DNA from 3 places in the Polaromonas sp. P3_B1 genome. Region 3 is predicted to be linked to each of the others. Evidence: predicted binding sites of a transcription regulator. Region 3 holds the regulator's gene; each other region holds the start of a gene.

Region 1 (6,645 bases), on a different contig from region 3:
CATGCTTGAGCACCACGCGGCGCTCGTTCAAACCCTTGGCGCGCGCGGTGCGCACGTAGTCGGCATTGAGCACCTGCAGCATGGCGCTGCGCGTATGGCGCATCAGCACGGCGGCAATCGCATTGCCCAGCACAAAGGCCGGCATGATCATGGCCGCCAGGTTGGCGCCGAGGTCCTCAAAAGGGCTGACATAACCCGAGGCCGGCAGCCAGCCCAGCTGCACCGAAAACACCAGGATCATCAAAATGCCCAGCCAGAAATTGGGCGTGGACAGGCCCCATAGCGCGATGACATTGGCCAGGTAGTCCCAGGCCGAGTCCTTGCCCACGGCCGAGACAATGCCGGCCGGGATGCCGATGAGCAGCGCGATGACCATGGCCATGGCCGCCAGCTGCAGCGTGACCGGCAGCTTTTCCTTGATCAGGTCCAGCACCGGCTGCTGGATGCGCATCGACTCACCCAGGTCGCCGTGGAACACGCCGGAGATCCAGTAGGCGTAGCGCATGGGCAGCGGCTCGTCAAGGTGCATCTTTTTTTGCAGGTAAGCGATCACCTCCGGGTCCTGGTTTTCGCCGGCCAGGACCGACGCGGCGTCACCGGGCAGCAGTTGCTGCAGCCCGAAGATGATGACGGTGACAAAGAACACCGTCGGGATGATCGCGGCAAGCCGCTTGAGCAGGTACTGGAGCATGAAGGGTGGATTGCTGCCGGTTGCCCGCTTTACATCTTCAGGCCTTGGGGCCGCACCAGACCGTCAGGCACGGTGCGCATGCCGGTGATCTTCTTGTTGTAGGCCCACAGCCAGTTGCGGTGGAACAGGTAAATCACGGGTTTGACCTTCTCGGCCTCGGCCGCCAGTGTGGCGAAAACCTTGATGCGGCCGGCGGTGTCCAGCGTGTTGCGCGAGCGGTTCAGCAACTCGTCCCATTGCGGCCGGCATTCGCCGCTGTAGTTCAGCGGCTGCTTGCAGCCGTAGAAGCTGAACAGGTTGCCATCCGGGTCGGCGCGGCCGCTCCAGGCCAGCACGTAGGCGTCGAACTGGCCTTTGTCGGCCAGGTTCAGCGAGGTGGCGAACTCGGTGGACTGTATCTTCACGTCAAAACCGGCCTCCTTGGCCATGGCCTGCACCACCTGGGCCACGCGCTGGGCATCGGAAGTGGTGGGCGTCATCAGCGTGAAGCTGGGGTTGGGCACACCCGCTTCTTTCAGCAGCTGTTTGGCGCGCGCGATGTCGCGCTTGGGAATGGGCACGTTCCTGGCGTAGAAGCTGTTGGCGGGCGGCACCCACTGGTTGCCCGGCGTGGCTTCGCCGTCCATCGCGACCTGCACGATGCCAGCGCGGTCCAGCGACAGCTCAAAAGCCTCGCGCACGCGCGGGTCGCGGCCCAGCGGGTTCTTCTGGGCATGGTCGCTCTTGCCGGTATTGATGGTGATGCCCTGGTAGCCCAGCTCGGTGATGCGCGAGAAGGCCAGCTTTTTGTCGGCCTTGATAGAGGCGATGTCGGACGGCGCCACGCGCTCGATGAAGTCCAGCTGGCCGGAGCGCAGGTTGGCCAGGCGCACGGTGGCGTCCACGATGGGCTGGAACACGACCTTGTCGAAGTGGATGTTGGCCTTGTCCCAGTAGCCGGCGTAGCGCTCCAGCACGATGCGGTCCTGCGCCACGCGTTCGGTGAATTTGAAGGGGCCCGAGCATACCGGCCTGGTGCCGAAGTTGGTGGGCGCTGCCTGCGCGGCCTTGGGCGAAACCATCATGCCGGCGCGGTCGGCCAGCACCGTCAGCAGTGGCGAGAAAGGCGCGCTGAGGTTGATCTTCACGGTGAGGTCGTCGATGACGTCCACCGTGGTGACGGGCGCGAGTTCGCCGCGGCGATTCGAGCCCGCGAGGTTTTTGTGGCGGTCTATGTTGAACTTCACGGCGGCGGCATCAAACTTCTCGCCGTCATGGAAAGTCACGCCGCTGCGCAGTTTCATGGTGAGCGATTTGTTGTCGGCCGCCCACTGGTAGGAGGTGGCCAGCTGCGGCACGATGTTGAGCTTTTCATCGATGTCGACCAGCTTGTCGCACAGCGAGGAAAACACAATGCGGCTCACGAAGCTGCGCGCCAGCGTCGGGTCCAGCACGTCCGGGTCTTCGGCCAGGCCTATGCGCAGGGTTTGGGCCTGCGCCACGCAGGCGGTGGCGGCCAGCGCCAGGCTCAGCAGGATTTTCTTGCTCATGGTTGTTCCTTCACGGTTGTCGGTTGCGATGATGGTTTGCTTGATGGGCTGCCTTGCGCCGGCGTGGTGGTGAGCATCATGGTCTCCATCAGGCCGCTTGCGCATGAAAAGCCGCCTGGAGCCGGAGCAGCCTCTCGTTCACTGCGGTGCCGCCCGTGATGCCGGCCGGCGCCTTGATCTCTTCCCAGAAATGGCAGGCCACGGCGTGGCCGCCTTGCGAACGCAGCGCCGGCACCTCCTCGGCGCAGCGCTCGCGCGCATGCGGGCAGCGCGTCCTGAAGCGGCAGCCCGAGGGCGGGGTGATGGGGTTGGGCACGTCGCCCTGCAGCAGCGTGCGCTCGCGCTTGAGGCCGGGTTCGGGTACCGGGATCGCCGACAGCAGGGCCTGTGTATACGGATGGCGCGGCTGCGCGAACAGGCTTTGCTTGTCGGCGTATTCGACGATCTGACCGAGGTACATCACCGCGACGTGCGAGGCGATGTGCTTGACCACCGCGAGGTCGTGCGCGATGAACACATAAGCCAGGCCCAGGCGCCGCTGCAAGTCCTGCAGCAGGTTGACCACCTGCGCCTGGATGGACACGTCCAGCGCCGACACCGCCTCATCGCAGACGATGAGCCGCGGCTCGACCGCCAGCGCGCGCGCAATGCCTATGCGCTGGCGCTGCCCGCCGGAAAATTCATGCGGGTAGCGCTGCAGGTATTGCGGCGCCAGGCCCACCAGGTCCAGCAGCTCGGCGGCGCGCTCGCGGTGCCGCCCACGCGCCAGGCCGTGCAGGGCCAGCGGCTCGGCCAGGGCCTGCTCCACCGTCATGCGCGGGTTCAGCGAGGAATACGGATCCTGGAAAATCATCTGCAGCTCGCGGCGTTTGGCGCGCAGGCGGCCGGCCGGCAGCGCCATCAGGTCCTCGCCGTCAAACCAGACCTGGCCCGAGGTCGCGTCCAGCAGCCGCAGCACCAGCCGGCCCACGGTGGACTTGCCGCAGCCCGACTCGCCCACCAGCGCCATGGTCTCGCCGGCGTTCAGCTCGAAGTTCAGCCCGTCTACCGCATGCACAAGCGCTTTGGAGCGGCTGAACAGGTGCGGGCGCACCGGGAAATGCTTGACCAGGTTTTCGACTTTCAGCAGCGCGCTCACGGCATCACCTCACTGGGCATGGCATTCGTGCCGCGCCGGGTTGACGTGTCCGCATCCAGCGGCGCGCGCCAGCAGGCGGCCTCGTGGCCTTCACCCATGTCCATCAAAGGCGGCACCTCCTGCAAACATTTGTCGACGGCGAAGGGGCAGCGCGGCGCGAAGCGGCAACCGTCCATGCGTGTCATGGGCGTGGGCACCTGGCCTTCGATCGCGTTGAGCCGCTCCTGCGCCAGGTGCAGCTTGGGGATGGAACCGAGCAGCCCTATGGTGTAGGGGTGTTGCGGTTCGGCGAACAGCCGGGCCACGGGCGCGCGCTCCACGATCCTGCCGGAATACATCACGGCGACGTCGTCGGCCAGCTCGGCGATCACGCCCAGGTCGTGGGTGATCAGGATGATGGCGGTGCCGGTCTCCTCGCGCAGCGTGCGCATCAGGTCCAGTACCTGCGCCTGGATGGTGACGTCCAGCGCGGTGGTCGGTTCGTCGGCGATCAGCAGCTGCGGCTCGCAGGCCAGGGCCATGGCGATCATCACGCGCTGGCGCATGCCGCCCGAGAGCTTGTGCGGGTATTCGTCGATGCGCTGCTTGGGTGAAGGGATGCGCACGCGGCGCAGCATGTCGATGGCGTGGGTCCTGGCCTCGGCCGCGCTGATGTCCCGGTGGCAGCGTATGCCCTCGATGAGCTGGTCGCCAATCGTGAAGGCCGGGTTCAGCGAGGTCATGGGCTCCTGGAAGATCATGGCCATGCGGTTGCCGCGCAGCGCGCGCATGGCGTCCGGCCCCAGCGTCGCCAGGTCGGTGCCTTCAAAGCGTATGGAGCCTGCCGAGACGCGGCCCTGGCCCTTGGGCAGCAGGCCCATGATGGACAGCGAGGTCACGCTCTTGCCGCAGCCCGATTCACCGACGATGCCCAGCGTGCGGCCCGACTCCACCGAAAAACTGATGCCGTCCACCGCGGCGAATTCACCGCCGCCTTCGAGCTTGAAGCTGGTGCGCAGGCCGTTCACTTCCAACAGAGCCGTCATTCGGCGGCTCCGCCGCGCAGGGCGTGAAAGCGGGTGATCTCGGCCTCGATCACCGCGCGGTCGGTGACGCCGGCCGGGCTGCGCCGCGAGGGCAGGCAGGTGCTGAAGGGCTGGTAGCGCTCCATGCTTTTGTCGTAGAGACGGCGCAACTCCTGCAGGGGTTCGGCGTGGTCATCCACGCGTATGTCCAGCGCGCAGTAGTCCTCGGTGGTGAAGACCAGCAGGGCCGCGGCCTGCTTGCCGCGCTTGTCGCCGCCCGCGGCTTCACCGGCGGCGAGCGCGGTGATCAGGCGTTCGGCAAACGGCAGTTCGGCATGGGCCTCATAGGCGAGAGCCGTGGCTTCAATCACCTGCGGGCCGGCCAGCATGTTGCCGGCGACCGAATAGCCAAGGCCCGCCCTGTGGCCGCACCAGTCTATGCAGGCGCTGCCGGTGTAGCCGGCGGCCTGGCCGTTTGCGCCTATCAGGTGCAGCTGGCGGTGGTCACGGCCTTCGTCGGCCGAGGTCAGGCGCTTGATGATGTAGTCGGGAGACTGGCCGAAGGCCAGGCCGTCCAGCGCCGGCGCGGCATACAGGGGGTTGACCAGCGCCTGCGTGGCCAGGGCGCCCACGCCGCTGCGGGCGTGCGGGCACAGCGCGCCCACGGCAAAAAATTTGCTGGCAACCGCCACGCCAAACGCGCCCGATGAATCGCGCGCGATGAGGGACCAGGTCATGAATCAGAACTTTCAGCAGCTGCGCCCTTGATGAGGCGTCTGGCGTGCTCCCCGAAACAAAAACCGCGCTAGCGCGACTTTCGTCATGCGACAGACAACGCATGAATCGTGCCACTCGCCGGCGAGCTCGTCTCTGCGAGACCTGCCGGCCCACCGGAGTCTATTCCACTTGGGCCGGCCTGTTGTGCCACCGTGGCCGCTTGTTCATGCGGGTTAACCCGTGACGGTTTTCCCGGCCGGGTGGTGGCCGGTTTACTCGATTTTGGCGCCCGAAGCTTTCACGACTTCGGCCATGCGCTTGTAGTCGTTCGCCAGCAGCTTCGCGAAGTCGGCATTGCTCATGGCCAGGGGCTCAATGCCCTGTTTGTCGAGGCGCTCCAGCACCACCGGGTCCTTGAGCACCTTGGCCATGGCCGCGTTGACGCGGTTGACCTCGGCCGCCGGTGTGGCCGCCGGGCCCAGCAGGCCGAACCAGGAATCGAACTGGTAGCCGGGCAGGCCGCTCTCGGCGATGGTGGGCACGTCCGGCAGGTATTTGGAACGCTTGGGCGAGGTCACGCCGATCAGGCGAATGCGGCTGTCCTTGGCGAAGGCGAGCGCGCCAATGCTGGCGGCGATCACGGCCTGCGCGCGGCCCGAGATCACTTCGTTGATCGCCTCGCCCGTGGCCTTGAGCGGCACATGCACCACATCGATACCGGCCAGGCCGTTGAAGTAGGCCATGGAAAGGTGCGTGGCGCTGCCCACGCCGGCGGTGGCGTAGTTGAGCTTGCCGGGGTTGGCCTTGGCATAGCGTATGTACTCGGCCGCGGTCTTGGCGGGCACGTCGGGATGGATCATCAGCACGTAATCGGCCGTGCCGATGTGCGCCATGGGGGCGAAGTCTTTTTGCGGGTCGTAACTGAGTTTGGTGTACAGCGAGCCGGCAATGTTGTGGCTGGCCGCGCCCAGCACCATCGCACCGCTGTCGGGCGCCGACTTTGCGACGTAGCCCGTCCCCACGGTGCCGCCCGCGCCGGGGCGGTTCTCGATGATGACGGTCTGGCCCAGCGCGGCACCGAGCTCGGTGGACATGGCGCGCGCCAGCAAGTCCTGCACGCCGCCCGCGGCAAAGGGCACCACGATGCGTGCGATCTTGGTGTTGGACTGGGCGAAGGCGCTGCCCGCGGCCAGGGCCAGGCCGGTGCCCAGGAAATTTCGGCGTTGCATCATGGAGTGTTTCCCTCGGTTGGTGATGTTTGTTTTACGTTACGGGCGGGTTTTCAGTTCACGCAGATCTCGTCGGCCAGGCGGCGCATGAAGCGTTCGCACCAGGCCAGTTGCTCGAGCGTGACCCATTCATTGGGCTGGTGCGCCTGCGCGATGTGGCCGGGGCCGCACACGATGGTCGGCACACCGGCCTGGTGAAACAATGCAGCTTCCGTGCCAAACGAGACCTTGCCGGCGCCCGAGCTTGCGTCGACGTCCGCGCACTTGAAGCACAGCTGCGCGATCTCGCTGCCGGCGTCGGTCGCGAAACCGGGCAGCACCGAGTTGAGCTTGTGCG
Region 2 (6,645 bases), on a different contig from region 3:
TGCTTCTGGTCGACCTGGTGGACGGCGTGGCCGACGTCGCCACCTGGATGCTGGGCGCTGTGTTGCTGGTGCAAGGCGTGGTCGAGCTGGTGGTGGGCGCCACCCACGCGCGGGAGCGGCGCCGTTTTGAGATGCTGCGCGGCGCCGCCATGGTGGTATGCGCCTGCCTGGTGCTGGATTTTCCCTGGGACAACTCGATTGCCGCAGGCGTGCTGTTCGGCGCGGCGTTCACCTTCAATGGCCTCATCCGCATCGCCTCCAGCTGGCTGATCCGTTACCCGAGCTGGCGCAAATCCAACCTGATAGGCTGGGCCTACCTGGTCATGGCGCTGCTGCTGCTGACCGACTGGCCGGTGCCCTCAAGCATGAACGTGTCGCTGTGCACGGGCCTGGCGCTGGCCGTGGGCGGCTACATCCTGATGCGCGGCGCCTGGCGGCTCAGGCGGTTGCCGCGCGGCTGCCGCCTGGCAGCCGTCGAGCTTTACAGCGGTACCCGGGTGCTGCAACCCGATGCGGCGCCGGCTACGGCCGAGATGCTCGCCGCGAACGCCGCCGCCGGCCACATGATCGTGCACGTCTGGACGGCCGTCGATGCGGTGGACGACGACAAGGACCGCATACGCCTTCCCTTGATCGAGCGCTACATCGCCTCCATGACAAAGAAGGGCCGTGTGTCGACAGGCCACGTGGCGCTTGAGTGCGAAGACGGCCTGTACATCAGCCATCACCCGCGTATCCGCCTGTCCATTACCCAGGCCAACCTGGTGGATCACCTGCGCGCCACTTCCGGCAACGACCATCCCGGAATGTGGCTGCCCGCCTATGCCGAAGAAGCCGCTGCGACCCGGCCTTCCACGCACAAGCTCCATTTCCGTGTTTACAACCGCAGATACCTCCAGGCATTCTGGGACGTGTATCGCCAGGACGACACCTACAACCTCACCAGCCGCAACTGCTCAGTCGTGGTGACGCAGGCCGTGGACGCGGCCATGGAAGGTGTTTTCGCGGACAGGCCGTTTTGGCGCACGCTGCTGCGGCTGGCCTTGCACCCCGATGTCTGGATGGCCGGCAGCGCCCGCGTGCGCGCCGAAGCCATGGCCTGGACGCCGGGGCTGGCGCTCGATTACGTGAGCGCGGTCCGGCGCATCACCCACCCGCGCCATGACCTGAAGGTGCACCTTTCGCGCTGGTGGAAGGCGCGCAAAGCGCGCAGGCTGCGCGTGGACTGAAGCGTCAGGCCCTCACTGGGCGGCCTTCAGCGCCCGGCGGTACTGCACCGCTTCCGCCACATGGGTTGCCTGCACCGCCCGCGCGCCGGCCAGGTCCGCAATCGTCCTGGCCACTTTCAGGCAGCGGTGGATGCTGCGCCCCGACCAGCCCAGGCGGGCGGCGGCGGTGTTGAGGAACTTCGCGCCCGCATCATCGAGCTGGCATTGCGCGTCTATGGCCTGGCCTGCCAGCGCCTGGTTGGTGCTGCCTTGCCGGGCCATGGCGCGATCACGCGCCGCGACGACGCGCTGGCGGATGTCCGACGTGGCCTCGCCGGGCGGCGCGTTCACCAGTTCCTCGGCCGCCAGTGCGCCGACCTCCACATGCAGGTCGATGCGGTCCAGCAGCGGGCCGCTGAGCTTGCCCTGGTAGCGCGATACCTGCTCCGGCGAGCAGCGGCAGGCCCGCAGGCTGGAGCCGAGGTAGCCGCAGGGGCAGGGGTTCATGGCCGCGACCAGCTGGAAGCGGGCCGGAAACTCGGCGCGCTGCGCGGCCCGCGAGATGGTGATGCTGCCGGACTCCAGCGGCTCGCGCAGGGCCTCCAGTGCCGCGCGCGGGAATTCGGGCAACTCATCGAGGAACAGCACGCCCTGATGCGCCAGCGAGATTTCGCCGGGCCGCGGCGGCGAACCGCCGCCCACCAGGGCCACGGCACTGGCGGTATGGTGCGGCGCACAGGTCGGGCGCACCGCCCATTTATCGAGCGAAAAGCGCCCGCCCAGCGAGGCCACCGCCGCGCTTTCCAGCGCCTCCTCGGTGGTCATCGCCGGCAGCAAACCGGCAAAGCGCTGCGCCAGCATGGATTTGCCGGAGCCGGGCGCGCCCATCATCAGCACGCTGTGGCCCCCGGCGGCCGCGATTTCCAGCGCTCGTCTCGCCGCAGCCTGGCCTTTCACGTCGGCCAGGTCCGGGTAGGCCGATTGCGCGGGCGGCGCCGCCGGCTCCACCCGCGACCAGCCATCGAGCGCTTCGGCCGGGGTGTCTCCCGGCAGGAACTGCCTGACCACGTCGAGCAGGTGCACAGCCCGGAATATCTCCGCGCCGGGGACCAGTGCTGCCTCCTGGGCGCTGGCCTCGGGCAGCACCAATTTGGGAAGCTTTGCGGCGCCGGCCCCGGGGCGGGCCAGCGCCAGGCTCATGGCCAGCGCGCCGCGCACCGGCCGCAGATCACCGCCCAGGGAGAGTTCGCCGGCGAATTCATAGCCTTCCAGCTTGCGGGCATCGACCTGGCCGCTGGCGGCCAGGATGCCCAGGGCGATCGGCAGGTCGAAACGGCCGGAATCCTTGGGCAGGTCGGCCGGCGCGAGGTTGACGGTGATTCTTTTATTGGCCGGGAACTCCAGCCCGGTGTTCTGGATGGCGGAGCGCACGCGTTCGCGCGCCTCCTTCACCTCGGTTTCGGCCAGGCCCACCAGCGTGAAACTGGGCAGGCCGTTGGCCAGATGCACTTCGACGCAGACAGGCCGCGCCTCCAGCCCCAACAAGGCGCGGCTGTGCACTAAAGACAAGCTCATGAAATCAACTCCCTGGTGATGCTCCAAAGTTGTGCGTGATGAACGCCCCAATATGGTGCTTATCGTGTTTTTATGGATCCCAGGGTTCAACGCGGCAAGCGGGAAACCGGCGGACTTGCCCCCGACAAGGGAGGGCTCTTTGGCACGTTACGTGCTACGAACACTCCGTGGGATCCAGCAATGGGGCCCTTTTCCCGCAATCGTCGAAGTCCGAGAACCGGAGCGCTGACCCCAGCGTTCACAAGAACCCGTAGAGCAACTGGAGCGGTGCACCGAGGGGCCGCTTCTTTATTCATCCTTGAGGAACCTGAACATGAAACTCGTAACGGCCATCATCAAACCGTTCAAGCTGGACGAAGTGCGGGAAGCGCTGTCCGGCATTGGCGTGCAAGGCATCACCGTCACTGAAGTCAAGGGCTTCGGCCGCCAGAAAGGGCACACCGAGCTGTACCGCGGCGCGGAATATGTCGTCGACTTCCTGCCCAAAGTGAAGATCGAAGCGGCTGTTTCCGATGACCTGGTGGACCGCGTGATCGAGGCGGTTGAGGGCGCCGCCCGCACCGGCAAGATCGGCGACGGCAAGGTTTTTGTTTACAACCTCGAGCAGGTTGTACGCATCCGGACCGGTGAAACGGGCAAGGAAGCGCTGTAAGGCGCCTCTATCTAACAGCCATATAAAGAGAACATCGACATGAAAAAACTACTTGCTTCCCTGGTATTGGGATTGAGTCTGTTGACGACCGGCGCCGTCATGGCGCAGGCCCCGGCCGCCGCGCCCGCCGCTTCGGCGTCAGAAGCCAAACCGGCTGAAGCGGCTGCTTCGGCCGCCGCGCCCGCAGCCTCCGCGGCTGCCCCGGCCGCCGCCGCTTCCGCACCTGCAGCCGCCGCGTCGGCAGCCCCCGCACCGGTTCCCAACAAGGGTGACACCGCCTGGATGATGGTCTCCACGCTGCTGGTCATCATGATGACCGTGCCCGGCCTGGCACTGTTCTACGGCGGCCTGGTCCGCAGCAAGAACATGCTGTCCGTGTTGATGCAGGTCATGGTCACCTTCTCGATGATCGTCGTGCTGTGGTTCATCTACGGCTACAGCCTGGCGTTTACCGAGGGCAATGCCTTCTTCGGCGGCTTCGACCGGCTCTTCATGAAGGGCATCTGGGACAACGTCGCGGGCACCTTCGCCAATGGCGCGACCTTCAGCAAGGGTGTCGTGATCCCCGAGATCGTGTTCGCCGCCTTCCAGGCCACCTTCGCCGGCATTACCTGCGCGCTGATCGTCGGCGCCTTCGCCGAACGCATCAAGTTCTCCGCCGTGCTGCTGTTCATGGCCATCTGGTTCACCTTCAGCTATGCGCCTATCGCCCACATGGTCTGGTTCTGGATGGGCCCTGACGCCTACACCGGCAAGGAAGTGGTCGACGCGATGAACGGCAAGGGCGGCTACATCTGGCAGATGGGCGCCCTGGACTTCGCGGGCGGTACCGTGGTGCACATCAACGCCGCTGTCGCCGGCCTGGTCGGCGCCTTCTGCATCGGCAAGCGCATCGGCTACGGCAAGGAAGCCATGGCGCCTCACAGCCTGACCCTGACCATGGTCGGCTCCGCACTGCTGTGGGTGGGCTGGTTCGGCTTCAACGCCGGCTCCGCCCTGGAAGCCAACGGCTTCGCCGCCCTGGCCTTTATCAACACGCTGGGCGCCACCGCTGCCGCCGTGCTGGCCTGGTGCGTCGGTGAAGCGCTGATGCGCGGCAAGGCTTCGATGCTGGGTGCCGCCTCCGGCGCCGTCGCCGGCCTGGTGGCCATCACCCCCGCAGCCGGCAACGTCGGCATCGGCGGCGGCCTGGTCATCGGCCTGGTTGCCGGCTTCGCCTGCCTCTGGGGTGTGAACGGCCTGAAGAAACTGCTGGGTGCCGACGACTCGCTGGACGTGTTCGGCGTGCACGGCGTGGGCGGTATCCTGGGCGCATTGCTCACCGGCGTCTTCAACTCGCCCGCACTGGGTGGCCCAAGCTTCGTGGGTGACTGGGTGACCGCCACGGCCGTGACGCCTGACGCATACACCATTGCCGGCCAGGTCTGGATCCAGGCCAAGGCCGTGCTGATCACCATCGTCTGGTCCGGCGTGGTTTCCTTCATCGCCTACAAGGTGGTGGACCTGACCATCGGCCTGCGTGTCAGCGAAGAAGACGAGCGCGAAGGCCTGGACATCACGTCCCACGGCGAAACTGCTTACAACCGCTGATGCGGCGGGCTGGGCTGCCCCAGGGCGGCCCTGTCCCATCAAGAATTTACTGAGAGTCTCCTTTGGATGTTCAGCCCGCCGGTGCAAACCGGTGGGCTGTTTTTTTTGCGCGTTAAAGTGGCGGCTGTTCACTCACACCCTGTCCCTGTTGATATGAAGGCACCGTCATGACCTGGCAAACCCTTGCTGCACCGCCCAGCGGCCTCGGCGAATCGCCGTTCTGGCATCCCGACGAGCAGCTGCTGTACTGGATAGACATCCCCGGCCGGCAGCTGCACCGCTGCAATGTCTTCATGGGCACGGTCCAGAGCTGGGCCATGCCTTCGGAGCCCGGCAGCATCGCGCCAGCGCGCAGCGGGGGCCTGGTGGTCGCGCTGCGCGACGGCATTTACCGCGCGAAAGAGTGGGGCGGTGAATTGCGCCAGCTCATGCGGGCCGACCACGACACGGCGACCACACGCTTTAACGACGGCAAGGCCGACCCACTGGGGCGCTTCTGGGCCGGCACCATGTACGAGCCGCGCGACAAGTCCACGGCCGAGCTGTTTTCGCTGGATTGCCGCGGCGGCCGCGCCCCTGTGGTCGAGCGCAAGGCGGGCGATGCCATCATCGCCAACGGCCTGGCCTGGTCGCCCGATGCCGCCACGGTTTACTGGTCCGACACGCCGCGCCACATCATCCGCGCCTGGAACTGGGACGGCGAAAGCAACACCATGAGCGAGCCCCGCGTGTTCGCCCAGTGGCCCGGCAAGCCCGAAGGCTGGCAGCCCGGCATGGCCGGCTACGGCGGCCGGCCCGACGGCGCGGCGGTGGATAGCGAAGGCAACTACTACGTCGCCATGTTTGAAGGCGGGCGCATGCTCAAGCTCTCACCTGGCGGGGCGCTGCTGGCCGAGTTTGCCGTGCCGGCGCGCTGCCCCACCATGCCCTGCTTTGGCGGCGACGACCTCAAAACCCTGTACCTGACGACCGCGCGCTACAACCGGCCCGCGCAGGAATTGCAGGACTATCCCGACTCGGGCTGCGTGTTTTCCATGCAGGTCGAAGTACCCGGTTTGCCGGTGAACTTCTTCCAGGACTGATGCGGCCGGCGCGGCCCCCCGAAAAAATCGAACAGGCCGCGTTCAAAAAAATCAAACCGCCACCGGTGCCCGCCGCTTACCATGGCGGCAATGACCCCAGACACCGATATCAGCGCCGCGCTGGCTGAGCAAGTGCGCGCCGCAGCCTCCGCGCGCACGCCGCTGCGCTTGCGCGGAGGCGGCAGCAAGGACTTTTACGGCCAGGCCCTGGCGGGCAACATCCTCGACATCCGGCCGCACAGCGGCATCACGAGTTATGAGCCCAGCGAACTGGTGGTCACCGCGCGTGCCGGCACCCCGCTGGCCGAACTCGAAGCGTTGCTGGCCGCGCAAGGCCAATGCCTGCCCTTTGAGCCACCGCATTTCGGTGCCTCGGGCGCGCAGGCCACCGTGGGCGGCATGGTCGCCAGCGGGCTGAGCGGCCCGGCACGCGCCAGCGTGGGCGCCGTGCGCGACTACATGCTGGGCGTGGTGCTGCTCAACGGCAAGGGCGAGCGCCTGGTCTTCGGCGGCCAGGTCATGAAGAATGTGGCCGGCT
Region 3 (5,755 bases):
CCGGGCAGCTTGAGGTCAGGTGTGAGCACGTGGGCCGTCCAGCCCGCGTAATTTTTCTTCCAGTGCGCGGCCAGCTGCGGGAAGAAATCGGCGGCTTCTTCGCCCCAGGCGTTCTGCGCCTGTTCGCGGCCGGGGTTGGCCGAGCGGTCGCGCGAGGTTTCGAAGGCAGCTTCTTCGCGGTTGTCACCGTGATCGCCGCCATCCTGGTTCAGCGGCTGGCCGAACTCGTCGATAGGCTGGTTGCGGTGGTCGTGCTGGATGGCTTGGTTTTGCTGACGGCGCTGGTCGCGGCCCTGCATGCCGGTGATGCCGGCCACACCGGCAACGTCGATGCGCTCGCCATAGGGGGGGTTCACCAGCATCACGCCCGAGGGCGCTGGCGGCATGCGCTGCAGCGCGTCGCCGCCGCGGAACTCCACCGCGTTGGCCACGCCGGCGCGCTCGGCGTTGCGTTCAGCGAAGTCGACCATGCGAAACGACACATCGCTGCCGAATACCGGCGCCGCGGGCGCTGTGATTGCGGCTTCGGCCTGGTCCAGCAGGCCGTCCCACACATGGCCCTGGAAGGGCAAATACTTCTGGAAGGCGAAGCGCCGGTTGATGCCGGGCGCGATATTGCAGGCGATCTGCGCCGCTTCGATGGCGATGGTGCCCGAGCCGCAGCAAGGGTCGTACAGCGGCACACCGTCCTTGCACAGCTGGTCCCAGCCGCTGGCGGCGATCATCGCGGCGGCCAGGGTTTCCTTGAGCGGCGCGTCGCCCTTGTCTGCGCGCCAGCCGCGCTTGAACAGGGGCTCGCCCGAGGTGTCGATGTAAATCGTGACGGTGTCCGTCGTCAGGTGCACGTAGATGCGCACGTCGGGCCAGCGCGTGTCGACGCTGGGCCGCACGTCGTTGAACTTCGCGCGAAAACGATCGGCAATCGCGTCCTTGATCTTCAGCGCCGCGAAGTTCAGGCTGGTCAGCGGGCTGTGCTGGGCGGTGATTTCTACCTTGAAGGTCTGTTGGGGCGTGAACCAGATCTCCCACGCCACATTGGCGGCGGCGTTGTAGAGGTCTTGCTCGCTGCGGTACTGGTTGTGCTGCAGCTCGATGAGCACGCGCTGCGCCAGCCGGCTGTGCAGGTTGAGCTGCAGCGCGTCGCGCCAGGAGGCCTGCAACTGCACGCCGGCGCGCCAGGCCTTGCCCTGGAGGCCGGTGACGCGCTGCACCTCGGCGGCCAGCAGTGTTTCGACACCCGCGGCGCAGGGTAAAAAGAGTTGAAGTTGGTTCATGACTGACTTTGAGGGACGGGGCAGCGCTGCCTGATCGCGGCTAGAGTGATTTGCGTAAATTAGCCGGCGCGATGCGCAGGGCCTCGCGGTACTTGGCCACAGTGCGGCGCGCGCATTCGATGCCTTGCTCCTTGAGCATCTCGGAAATCTGGTTGTCGCTGAGCGGTTTTTTGGTGCTCTCGGAGGAGACAAACTGCTTGATCAGCGCGCGCACCGCCGTGCTGGAGGCGTTGCCGCCGGTTTCGGTGCCCAAGGCGGAGCCGAAGAAATACTTCAGTTCGAAGGTGCCGAAGGGCGTGCCCATGTATTTGGCGGTGGTCACGCGCGAAATTGTGGATTCGTGCAGGCCGAGCTCGTCGGCGATCTCGCGCAGCACCAGCGGGCGCATGGCGAGTTCGCCGTGCGTGAAGAAATTTTTCTGCCGCTCGACGATGGCGCTGCTCACGCGCAGGATGGTGTCAAAGCGCTGCTGGATGTTCTTGATGAACCAGCGCGCCTCCTGCAAGCGCTGCTGCAGCGCCTGGCCGTCCTGGCCTTTGTGCTGCTTGAGGGCGTTGGCGTAGATGTCGTGCACGCGCAGGCGCGGCATCACGTCGCCGTTGAGCGTGACCTTGAAGCCACGGCCCGACTTCACGACGATGACGTCGGGCACGACCAGGTTGCGCTCCACGTTCACGAAGCGGCGCCCGGGCTTGGGGTCGAGCCTGCCAATCACCGCGATCGCCCCCTTGATCGCGGCCTCAGTGAAGCCGCACAGGTAGCTCAGGCGCTTGACGTCGCGCTTGGCCAGCAGTTCCATCGGATGCTTGCACACGGCAATGGCGGCGCGGGTCTCTTCGCAGTCCTTGCAGTCGAGCAATTGCAGGCCCAGGCATTCGGCCAGGTTGCGCGCACCCACGCCGGCCGGCTCCATGTGGTGCAGCAGCTTGAGCGCCATGGCAAAGCGCTGCTCGAGGTCCTCGGCCTGCTCCAGGTCGCCGCCGGCGAGGCCGGCCGCGAGCGAGGCCAGGCTGTCTTCGAGGTAGCCGTCATCGTTGAGCGACTCGATCAGGAAATGCAGGGCCGCGCGGTCTTCCTCAGACAGGCGCAGGCCCAGCGACTGGCGGTGCAGATGGTCTTGCAGCGACTCATGGGCGCCCGCCAGGTCGGAGGCCTCGGCATCGCTTTCTTCATTGTTGTTCTTGCGCGCCGGCGCATCACTGCCCCATTCGCTGTCGTCGGGCGTGGTCTCGACAGTGCCGTCGCCTTCCCAGCTTTCCTCGAGCTTGGGCTCCGCGCTGGGCTCGGCTTCAGCGGCCGTGGAAATACCTGCGTCTTCCGCACCGCCGCCGGCCGTCGATTCCGCAGCCGATTCAAACTCGCGGCTGTCCTGGCTGACCGGCGTGTTGACATGCTCCAGCCCGAACTCCTCGCGCACCGCGGTTTCGTCCGACACCTCGAGAAACGGGTTTTCGTCGAGCATCTGCTCGACCTCCTGGCTCAGCTCCAGCGTCGAGAGCTGCAGCAGCCGTATCGACTGCTGCAGCTGGGGCGTCAGCGCAAGATGCTGCGAGACGCGGAGCGAGAGGCCTTGTTTCAAGGACTCCCCCCCGTTGGATGCTCACTTCGTGTAGCACCCTCCCCCCTACAGGGGGCGGCGCCTGTGGCCTGGCAAAGCCAGTTCCACGGCCCCCGCTTGAAAGACGATGGCAGGCGTGTCAATGTGGCGACGGCACTCTCGGAAGCCCGCACGTTAAGCGCGATGAACAACAAGGGGGAAACCATCTCTACATCTTGAAGTGCTCGCCCAAGTACACGCGGCGCACATCGGCGTTGTTCACGATCTCGGACGGCGTGCCCTGGGCCAGCACATGGCCGTCGCTGATGATGTAGGCGTGGTCGCAGATGCCCAGCGTTTCGCGCACGTTGTGGTCGGTGATCAGCACGCCGATGCCGCGCGACTTCAGGAAGCCGATGATGCGCTGGATTTCGATCACGGCGATGGGGTCGATGCCGGCAAAGGGCTCGTCAAGCAGGATGAAGCGCGGCTGGGTCGCCAGGGCGCGCGCGATCTCGACGCGGCGGCGTTCGCCGCCCGACAGCGCCGGTGCCGGCGAATTGCGCAAATGGTCCACGCGCAGGTCCTGCAGCAGGGCATCCAGGCGCGATTCGATGTCGGCGCGGCCCAGGGGTTTGCCATTCGCGCCCAGCTGCAACTCGAGCACGGCGCGCACGTTTTCTTCGACCGTGAGCTTGCGGAAAATCGAGGCTTCCTGCGGCAGGTAGCTCAGGCCCAGGCGGGCGCGCAAGTGGATCGGCATGTGCTCGACCGACTGGCCGTCGATGGAGATCTCCCCCGCATCGGCGCGCACCAGGCCCACGATCATGTAGAAGGAAGTCGTCTTGCCGGCGCCGTTGGGGCCCAGCAGGCCCACGACCTCGCCTTTTTGCACGGCCACCGAAACATCCTGCACGACCTTGCGGCTGCCGTAGGATTTTTGCAGCCCTTGTGCAACGAGGCGGCTGGGGGTTGCGGCCCGGGCCGCCGAAGTGTCAGTCACCACATCCATCTGTGCAGGTTCTTTCTAGTTCTTTTCATTGCCCAGCGTGGTGCTGGGGCGCAGGGCGGCCGGCGGGGCCGCTGGCACTGCGTTGGGTGCCGAGGCGGCGGCGCGCGGTGACAGCATGGCGCGTACGCGCCCGCTCGGGTTGGTGGCGGTGCGGTTTCCACCGTCCACGGTGAAGACGTCGGTGTTGTTGTCGTAGACGATCACGGAGCCGGTGGTTTCATCCACCAGGGTGGCGCCGTTGTAGCGGCGCACCACGGCGCGCTTGATGAATTTCACCAGGTCGGCGCGGCTGTCGTATTCGATGCGCTCGCCTTCGCCTTCGATGTATTCGTCCACGCCGTCCCGCTTCTTGCGGTAGAAGGCCAGCTTGCCGGGCGCCGCGATGGCCACCGCCTGCTGGTAGCCCTCGGGATCCTGGCTGACGTCGACCTGTGCGCCGCGCACGATGGTGGTGCCTTTGGTGATCACCACGTTACCGGTGAACACGCTGGTCTGCTTCAGGTCGTCATAGCGCAGGGCATCGGCCTCCGCATTCATGGGCTTGTCCCGGTCGGCTTTTTCGGCCCAGGCCGGACACGCCGCCCCCAGCGCCAAAGCGGCCGGCAGGATGAGGGAGTAAAGGGGGTGTTTCATAAGGCACGAATCTTGCTGCTTTGGGTTCGGCCATTGTAGCCATGCAAGCTGTGGGAATGGCTTGCACGGGAATAAAAAGGCCCCCACGCTCTCGCACTTCGTGTCGTCGCGAGGCCTTGCAGGCCGCGGCTCGCGAGACGCTTCGCCTCTGTCGCCCGTCCAAGCCTGCGCAGGCAGGCTTGGAGCCGCGGGCTCCAGCCCCTCGGGGGCCGCCCGCCTGCGGCCCGGCCCTTCGACAGGCTCAGGACAGGCCAAGGCCGGTTCCGCGGCTCATGCTGGTTGAAGAGTTCAGGAGGGTGCGGGAGGTATTTATCAGTGGGGGCCGCGGGACTGGCTTTGCCAGACCGCGGGCGCCCGCCCCCTTGAGGGGGGAACGGACTACACGAAGTGAGTCCGGACGGGGGTGCTACCTTATTTCTTGGTGCGGGACTGGGCGATCAGGTAGTCCGTGACCTGCAGCGCGCGGGGCATGCTTTGCGCGAGGGTGGCCGAGGTGTAGTAGCGCCCGGCAATGCCCAGCGCGGGCACACCGTCAACCTTGTAGATGTCCTGCAGCTGCGTAGCCTTGCGCACCTTGGTGGTGACGGTGAAGGAGTTGTACATCTCGACGAACTTGGCCTTGTCCAGGCCCTGTTTTTCGGCCCAGGTGGCGATGGAGTCGGCGGTGTTGAGCGCGAATTTCTCCACGTGGATGGCGTAAAACACCTTTTTGTGGAGTTCCTCGACCTTGCCCATGGCCTCGAGCACGTAAAAGAGGCGTTGCTGGGGTTCGAAGTCGGGACGGAAAGCCACCGGTACGCGCCGCACGGTCACATCCTTGGGGGCCTGCTTCATCCAGGCTTCAAGCGTCGGCTCAAAGGCATTGCAATGCGGGCAGCTGTACCAGAAGAACTCCACCACCTCGACCTGGCCGGCGGGCACTTCGGTGGGCGCGGGCTTGTCCAGCGACACGTAATCGGCGCCGTCCTTGAAGGCCCTGGCCTGGGCTTGCGCCAGCGTGGGCAGGGCGGCGATGCCACCGAGGCTGGCGACGGCTGCCGAAGCGGCTGAAAACGAAAACTCACGGCGTTGCATCAGATTCTTCTCCTGGTATGACGGAAATGTTGGGTGGGCCGTCCCTGCGGACGGCGGCCTCATGGTGCGGGGCACAGGGGTTTGTACACCCGCGCCGTTAAAAGTTCAGCTTATCGCCTCAATGCTCAGCGCTGCACACGGACCAGCGCCGTTTCGATGGAGTTGTTGTCCAGCCGCTCTTTGGCTTTGTCGGCGTCTTCCTTTTTGTCGAAGGGTCCAAGGCGC

The links. Region 3 encodes sigma-54, which starts transcription at its own class of promoters, with help from an activator protein. Its sites were predicted from a motif close to TGGCANGNAANCTGCTTT; they were not measured.
Region 1: a site for sigma-54 is predicted at 5,196-5,213, ahead of AC1DXS_RS20980 (DUF1028 domain-containing protein). Genes of this name have one in related genera too.
Region 2: a site for sigma-54 is predicted at 2,924-2,941, ahead of glnK (P-II family nitrogen regulator). Genes of this name have one in related genera too.

The regions. Positions count from the first base shown of each region.
Region 1 covers NZ_JBFUGK010000043.1:22,416-29,060, forward strand. The annotation lists gene AC1DXS_RS20960 (ABC transporter permease) at 1-691, opposite strand, end outside; gene AC1DXS_RS20965 (ABC transporter substrate-binding protein) at 721-2,220, opposite strand; gene AC1DXS_RS20970 (ABC transporter ATP-binding protein) at 2,309-3,358, opposite strand; gene AC1DXS_RS20975 (ABC transporter ATP-binding protein) at 3,355-4,383, opposite strand; gene AC1DXS_RS20980 (DUF1028 domain-containing protein) at 4,380-5,099, opposite strand; gene AC1DXS_RS20985 (tripartite tricarboxylate transporter substrate binding protein) at 5,352-6,311, opposite strand; gene argE (acetylornithine deacetylase) at 6,362-6,645, opposite strand, start outside.
Region 2 covers NZ_JBFUGK010000003.1:82,624-89,268, reverse strand. The annotation lists gene AC1DXS_RS02895 (HdeD family acid-resistance protein) at 1-1,229, shown strand, start outside; gene AC1DXS_RS02890 (YifB family Mg chelatase-like AAA ATPase) at 1,242-2,783, opposite strand; gene glnK (P-II family nitrogen regulator) at 3,097-3,435, shown strand; gene AC1DXS_RS02880 (ammonium transporter) at 3,475-5,025, shown strand; gene AC1DXS_RS02875 (SMP-30/gluconolactonase/LRE family protein) at 5,193-6,107, shown strand; gene glcE (glycolate oxidase subunit GlcE) at 6,189-6,645, shown strand, end outside.
Region 3 covers NZ_JBFUGK010000001.1:140,014-145,768, forward strand. The annotation lists gene AC1DXS_RS00630 (THUMP domain-containing class I SAM-dependent RNA methyltransferase) at 1-1,274, opposite strand, end outside; gene AC1DXS_RS00635 (RNA polymerase factor sigma-54) at 1,315-2,853, opposite strand; gene lptB (LPS export ABC transporter ATP-binding protein) at 3,041-3,823, opposite strand; gene lptA (lipopolysaccharide transport periplasmic protein LptA) at 3,839-4,456, opposite strand; gene AC1DXS_RS00650 (thiol:disulfide interchange protein DsbA/DsbL) at 4,868-5,530, opposite strand; gene AC1DXS_RS00655 (SPOR domain-containing protein) at 5,656-5,755, opposite strand, start outside.